3 regions of the Streptomyces sp. NPDC008001 genome follow, and region 2 is predicted to be linked to each of the others. Evidence: riboswitches for the same ligand, from Rfam matches in the RefSeq annotation. Region 2 holds a riboswitch; each other region holds the start of a gene.
The links. Region 2 has a riboswitch for cobalamin ahead of ACFZCD_RS14340 (prenyltransferase/squalene oxidase repeat-containing protein). Riboswitches for the same ligand answer to the same signal wherever they lie in the genome.
Positions count from the first base shown of each region.

Region 1 (2,252 bases), 450 kb from region 2:
GCCGCGACCGTGATCCTCGCCTCCTCGCACATCGGCTTCGCGCTCTCCACCACCCAGGTCTGCTCCGGCTCGATCATGGGCGCCGGGCTCGGCCGCAAGGGCGGCGTCGTGCGCTGGTCCACCGCCGGGCGCATGGTCCTGGCCTGGGGCCTGACCCTGCCCGCGGCCGGCCTGGTCGCCGGTGGCGCCGCCTTCCTCGCCGACCAGGGCGACTGGGGCGTGGCCGCGGTCGCCGTCCTCGGCCTGGCCGTCTCCGGCGCGATCTGGATGGCCTCGCGCCGCAAGCCCGTCACCCACGGCGACCTGGACGAGCGCGGCACCGAGCCCGCCGCCGAGCCGGCCGGTGTCGTCACCGCGGCCCTGCAGGCCGTCGCCCCGCCGCCGGCCGGCCCCCTGGCCGCCGCGGTCTCTCCCTCCCCCGAGGCCGGGCGGGCTCCTGCCGCCGCCGCGGCGAGCTAAGGCAAGGAAGAAACAGCATGCACATCGACTGGGCGGCTTTCGGCCAGGTCTTCGGCGTCAGCCTCGTGGTGACGGTCGGCCTGGTGGGCATCTTCACCCTGGGCATCATGGGCACGGCGCCCCGCACGGGGGGCTCGCCGGAGACGGGTGCGGGCGCCGGTGTGCTCGCGCGCTCCGGGGCCTACGCGTGCTTCGCGCTGTGCGCGGCGGCCGTGGGCTACGGCATCTACCTGATCGTGGCGTAAGCGCCGCGCTCGTCTCCGGACGGCCGGGTCTCCTACGGGGCCCGGCCGTTCGCGTACCCGCGGACGGAGGCGTGAGCGAGGGTTCGGACCAGGTCAGACGTGAGTTGACGGCGCCCGCGGCGCATGGTGGACTTCCGGAGCCAAACGGCGACAGCAGAGGAAGCCGGTGCGAATCCGGCGCGGTCCCGCCACTGTCACCGGGGAGCGCCTCCCCTCAGGACGGCCACGGCAGCGAGCCGGAAGGCCGGGGCGGCGCGGATCCGGGAGCCAGGAGACTCTGGTCGCCGGTCACGTCGAGCCAGGGCGCGGACCCTGAGTGAGGACACATCGTCATGCCCGGCGCCCGCCACCGAACGCCCCTCCCAGCCCCCTTCCCCCGCCGAGGCGTGACGGCGGTCTGAGCCGATGCGTGCCGATCCGATCGGTTTCGCGTGCGGCGCCGCCCTCGGCTTCCTCGGTGACCGCGTGCTGGGCGACCCCCGCCGCGGCCACCCCGTCGCCGCGTTCGGCCGCGCCGCCCTGTCCGTGGAGCAGCGCTTGTGGCGCGACCACCGCGGCCGCGGAGCCCTGCACACCCTCGTGTGCGCCGGGGGCGCGGTCGCCGGTGCCGCGCTGCTGGCCCGTACCGTACGCGCCTCCCGCTCCCGCACCGCCGAGGTCGCGCTGACGGCCGCCGCCACGTGGGCCGTGCTCGGCGGGACGTCCCTGGGCCGGGAGGCCCGCGCCATCGGGGGCGCGCTCGCCGCCGGTGACGTGGAGGTCGCCCGCGAGCGCCTGCCGCACCTGTGCGGCCGCGACCCGCAGGCGCTGGACGGGCAGCAGATCGCCCGCGCCGTCGTGGAGTCCGTGGCCGAGAACACGTCCGACGCCGTCGTCGGCGCCCTCGTGTGGGGCGCGCTCGGCGGCGTGCCCGGCCTGGTGGGCTTCCGGGCCGTGAACACGCTCGACGCCATGGTCGGCCACAAGTCGCCCCGCTACCGCCGCTTCGGCTGGGCCTCGGCCCGCCTGGACGACGTGGCGGGCTGGCCCGGCGCCCGGCTGACCGCCGCCCTCGCCGTCCTCGCGGGCCCCGACCCGCGCGGCGCGTGGCGGGTGGCCCGGCGCGACGCGTCCCGCCACCCCAGCCCCAACGCGGGCCCGGTGGAGGCCGCGTTCGCGGGCGCGCTCGGCGTGCGGCTCGGCGGGACCCTCGCCTACGCGGGCCGGACCGAGCACCGCCCCGTGCTGGGCGCGGAGAACCGCCCCGTGGTGTCGGCCGACATCGAACGCGCGGTGCGCCTCTCGCGCCGGGTGTCACTGCTGGCCCTGGGAACGGCAGTTGCGGCCCGCACAGTGGGCAGTCTGCTTATGACGGCAAGGAGGAGCCGGTGACGGCTGACAGGAGCGGGCCCGCGGGTCCGCGGGGCGGGGGCCTGCTGGTGGCCGGCACCACCTCGGACGCGGGCAAGAGCGTGGTGACGGCCGGCATCTGCCGCTGGCTGGTCCGCAAGGGCGTCAAGGTCGCGCCGTTCAAGGCGCAGAACATGTCGCTCAACTCGTTCGTGACGC
Region 1 covers NZ_JBIBIZ010000005.1:492,448-494,699, reverse strand. Annotated here, with positions in the region: gene ACFZCD_RS16310 (anion permease) at 1-459, shown strand, start outside; gene ACFZCD_RS16305 (hypothetical protein) at 477-704, shown strand; cobalamin riboswitch at 860-982, shown strand; gene ACFZCD_RS16300 (cobalamin biosynthesis protein) at 1,110-2,075, shown strand; gene ACFZCD_RS16295 (cobyric acid synthase) at 2,072-2,252, shown strand, end outside.
Region 1: linked by a shared signal. The riboswitch ahead of ACFZCD_RS16300 (cobalamin biosynthesis protein) and the one ahead of ACFZCD_RS14340 (prenyltransferase/squalene oxidase repeat-containing protein) in region 2 are both predicted to bind cobalamin.

Region 2 (2,252 bases):
GGCGTCCGGCAGGACGATGGCCGCGGACTTGCCGCCGAGCTCCAGGGTGACGCGGGTGAGGTGGCGTGCCGCGACCTCCATGACGCGCTTGCCCGCCGCGACCGAGCCGGTGAAGGCCACCTTGTCGACGCCCGGGTGCCCGACCAGGTACTCGCTGACCTCCCGTTCCGCGGGCAGGATCGACAGCACTCCCTCCGGCAGGCCCGCCTCCGTGACGATCTCCGCCAGGAGGTACGCGTCCAGGGGCGTCTCCGGCGAGGGCTTGAGCACCACCGAGCAGCCGGTGAGCAGCGCGGGCGCGAGCTTGGCCGCGGTCACGAGCTGCGGGACGTTCCAGGGGACGACGGCCGCGACGACGCCGACGGGCTCGCGCCGCACCAGCAGCGGGCCGAGGGCGCCGGCCCGCCGCTCCTCGTAGGGCAGGTCGCGGGCGACGGCGATCGCGCAGTCCCAGACCATCATCGCGCCGAGGGCCTGCGCGAGGACGCTCCAGGAGTAGGGCGAGCCGTTCTGGGCGGAGACGACCCGGGCGATCTCCTCGTGCCGGGCGGCGATGCCGTCCTTGATGCGAGTGACGACTTCGATGCGCTCGGCCAGCGGCCGGTCGGCCCAGACGCCGGAGTCGAAGGCCGTACGGGCCGCGGCGACGGCCCGGTCGACGTCCTCGCGCGAGGCGTGCGGGACGCGGCCGATGACCTCCTCGGTGTGCGGGGAGACGACGTCGATGACGGCGCGGCCGGCCGGGTCGGCCATGACGCCGCCGATGAAGAGCTGCCCGTGCTCGATCAGCCCGTGACCGAGCGGCCCGTGCGCTTGCCCGGGCGTGGCCCCGCGCACGCCCTGGGGGGTGCCTCGGTTCACGTCCTGAGGAGTGGCCCGGGCCGGGTCCGGGTCCATGTGCTGAGCGGTGGCCTGGGGCGGGTCCTGGTTCAAGTCCTGGCTCATGTCCGGATGCCTCCCGCGCGTCCGCGGCGCCCTGCGCGCCGTATCTGACGCAGCATCAGACACTTAGCAGCTCGCGCGACGGCGGGCAACGGCCCGCAGGCACCGTAGGGCGGGGCCGCCGGACGGTTGATCTTCAGGCCGTCCGGCTAAAGTGTCCGTGACAACTTCATCCCGCCTCGGAACGGGGGAAGCCGGTGCAAATCCGGCGCTGACCCGCAACCGTGAGCACGGCCCGCCGCCCGGCGCCGCCGTACGAGCCGGACCACCCGGGCCAGGCGGCAGGCTTTCCGGAGCCGGTCGTGCCGCGTGGCGGTGCCGCCCGGTCCGCCGGCACCGCCGAGGTATGCGGAGCCGAGCCCGGTGCCACCGCGCGGAGCCCGCGGGGAGGCGGCCGTGCGCGGCCGGACGTCCCGTCCGCACACCCCGTCCGCCGGTCCCCGCAGTGACACCCACCGAGAGGCACGACGACCCCATGGCCCCCTCCCTCGCCGTCCACGCGCGCCGCGGCGCCGCGGTCCTGGCCGCTGCCGCCGTCCTGGGCGCGGCCGCGGCCCCCGCCGCCCTCGCCGACGGCTCCCCGTCCCCGGCACAGGGGCTCTACGGCACGGCGGACCCCAAGTTCGACGGCGTCTTCCGGCAGTCCCTGGCCCTCATGGCGCAGAGCGCCACGGGCGTCCTCCCGAACCGGCAGGCGGTCGACTGGCTCACGGGCCAGCAGTGCGCCGACGGCGGCTTCCCCGGCTACCGGGCGGACACGGGCAAGGCGTGCGACCCGAAGAAGGACGAGTTCACGGACGCGACCGCCGCGGCCGTGCAGGGCCTGGCCGCCGCCGGCGGGCGCGCGGACGCGGTCAGGAAGGGCCTGGACTGGCTCAAGGCGCACCGGAACGACAACGGCGGCTGGGGCTACCAGGCCGGCATCCCCAGCGACGCCAACTCCACCTCCATCGCCCTCGGCGCGTTCACCGCGGCCGGCCAGGACCCGGCCAAGGAGGCGGCCAAGGACGGCAAGAACCCCGTCGAGACGCTGCTGACCTTCCAGCTCGGCTGCGACGCGAAGGAGGGTGAGCGCGGCGCGTTCGCGTACCTGAAGGACGACAAGGGGCTGCGCGCCGACAACCTCGCCAGCGCCGCCGCCGCGCTCGCCACGCGCGGCAAGGGCTTCGTCGTCGAGCCCCTGAAGGAGGGCGCCGACCGGCCCGTCAAGGCGCTGGAGTGCTCCGGCGAGGACGACAAGTCCCGGCCGAAGGACGCCGCCGCGGCCGCCGAGGCCGTGGACGGCTACCTCGTGGCCGCCCTGGACAAGA
Region 2 covers NZ_JBIBIZ010000005.1:40,300-42,551, reverse strand. Annotated here, with positions in the region: gene ACFZCD_RS14345 (aldehyde dehydrogenase) at 1-753, opposite strand, end outside; cobalamin riboswitch at 1,092-1,234, shown strand; gene ACFZCD_RS14340 (prenyltransferase/squalene oxidase repeat-containing protein) at 1,388-2,252, shown strand, end outside.

Region 3 (2,252 bases), on a different contig from region 2:
CGGCGGTGGCGAACTCCACGGACACGGGGCTCTCTTCCGGCCCCGTGCCCAGGGCGAACACCGTGCCGGTCCCTCCGGAGAACAGCAGCAGGACGGAGACCAGCACGGCGATCGCAGTCCGCATCGCGGACTGCGGCGGCGGCGGCGCGGGGCTCCACAGGGTCACGCACCAAGCGTAATCAGTCAATTACTTTGGGCGCATTCCACCGTTCGGGTGAGGGCGCCGGAGCCGGTGGCGCATCTCCGCGCAAGATCGGGGCACCTGGCCCGTATGGTCGCACAGCCCGCGGCAGAGGACCCGGGCGCGCCGTACGGTCGGAGCAGGGCCTCCCCGCGCACGGCGGCAGCCCCCGAGCACGGCCATGACGGCGATGAAGGAGGAGCAGGTGACGGACGCCCGGGAGAGTGCGGACCACGTCAGCGTGCATCTGACGGACTGCGGCCATCAGGACGCGGGCGCCGTCTTCGGCGTTCTGGAGGCCGCGTTCCCCGAAGCCGGGCCGCCGCGCAGCGAGACCAGCCCGGGCGCCCCGGGCGCGGGCCCCATGATCTGGTGCATGACCGTCGACACCCGGACGCGGCAGGGCGGCGGGGAGCAGCCGGGCGGGGTCCCCCTCTCGGGGACGGTCACGGCCGACCTCTTCGGCGCCGCCGATCCCGTCCGCCAGGTCAAGGAGGAGCTGGAACGGGCCTTCGCCGCCGAGCACCGCGGCCATGTGTCGGGCGAGCACGAGATGGAACTGCGGCTGCGGCTGGGGACGCGAACCGCCTCCTGAGGCACGCTCCTTCGCGCACGTCCACCGTGTCCCACGCCACAGTCCGGTATCCGAACCGGTCTGTCCGTGGCGGTGCCCGGCGTCCTAGAGTGACGGTGCAGCCGGTTCGCCCTGCTCGCCAGGCAGGCGCGTCGCAAGAGGGAACCCGGTGGGAATCCGGGACTGCCCCGCAGCGGTGAGCGGGAACGACCGCCGTCATACGCACTGGACCCGTCCGGGTCCGGGAAGCGACGGCCAGTAGGTGCCATGTGGCGTGCCCGCGAGTCCGAAGACCTGCCGACTGCCCGTGCGCTGCCGAGCGCACGGAGATCCCGGTGACCTCGAGGGCGGGTCGGCGCGCATCAGGCGGGCACGGGCGGCGGCGCACACGCGTTGCGCGTCCCTGTGGTGTCCCGTCCGGTCCGGCGTCCCTTCGCGCCTTCCGTCCGTCCCGGGGTCATGGACGCACGCACACTCGCGAAGGAGAGTTCCGTGACCAGCAAGTCCGCAGCCGCGGCAGCACAGGCCACCGTCCACGGCTACCCCCGGCAGGGCCGGGACCGTGAACTGAAGAAGGCGATCGAGGGGTACTGGAAGGGCCGCGTCACGGCCGGTGCCCTGCGCGACACGGCCGCCGCGCTGCGCCGCACCAACTGGCAGCAGCTCGCAGAGGCCGGGATCCGGGAAGTGCCCACGGGCGACTTCTCGCTCTACGACCACGTCCTGGACACCAGTGTGATGGTCGGTGCGATCCCCGCACGGCACCGCGCGGCCGTCGAAGCCGGTGCCCTCGACGGCTACTTCGCCATGGCCCGTGGCACACAGGATGTCGCGCCGCTGGAGATGACCAAGTGGTTCGACACCAACTACCACTACCTGGTCCCCGAACTCGGTCCCGGCACGGTCTTCACCGCCGACCCCGCCAAGCAGGTCGCGGAGCTGAAGGAGGCCCTCGCCCTCGGTCTGACGGGGCGTCCGGTCCTGGTCGGCCCCGTCACGTACCTGCTGCTGGCCAAGCCCGCGCCCGGCGTCGATCCGGGCTTCGAGCCGCTCACCCTCCTCGACCGGCTGCTGCCGGTGTACGCCGAGGTCCTCGCCGACCTGCGGGCCGCGGGCGCCGCCTGGGTGCAGCTGGACGAGCCCGCCCTGGTGCAGGACCGCTCCCCGGCCGAACTGAACGCCGCCGCCCGCGCCTACCGCGAGCTGGGCGGTCTCGCCGACCGGCCGAAGCTGCTGGTCGCGTCCTACTTCGACCGGCTGGGCGAGGCGCTCCCCGTGCTCGCCAAGGCCCCCGTCGAGGGCCTCGCCCTCGACTTCACCGGCCCGGCCGCCGCCAACCTGGACGACCTGGCGGCCGCCGGGGGGCTGCCCGGCAAGCGGCTCGTCGCCGGCGTGGTCAACGGCCGCAACGTGTGGATCAACGACTTCGAGAAGTCGCTGTCCACCCTCGGCACCCTGCTCGGCCTCGCCGGCCGCGTCGACGTCTCCTCGTCCTGC
Region 3 covers NZ_JBIBIZ010000001.1:433,571-435,822, reverse strand. Annotated here, with positions in the region: gene ACFZCD_RS01925 (hypothetical protein) at 1-166, opposite strand, end outside; gene ACFZCD_RS01920 (hypothetical protein) at 363-776, shown strand; cobalamin riboswitch at 862-1,072, shown strand; gene metE (5-methyltetrahydropteroyltriglutamate--homocysteine S-methyltransferase) at 1,248-2,252, shown strand, end outside.
Region 3: linked by a shared signal. The riboswitch ahead of metE (5-methyltetrahydropteroyltriglutamate--homocysteine S-methyltransferase) and the one ahead of ACFZCD_RS14340 (prenyltransferase/squalene oxidase repeat-containing protein) in region 2 are both predicted to bind cobalamin.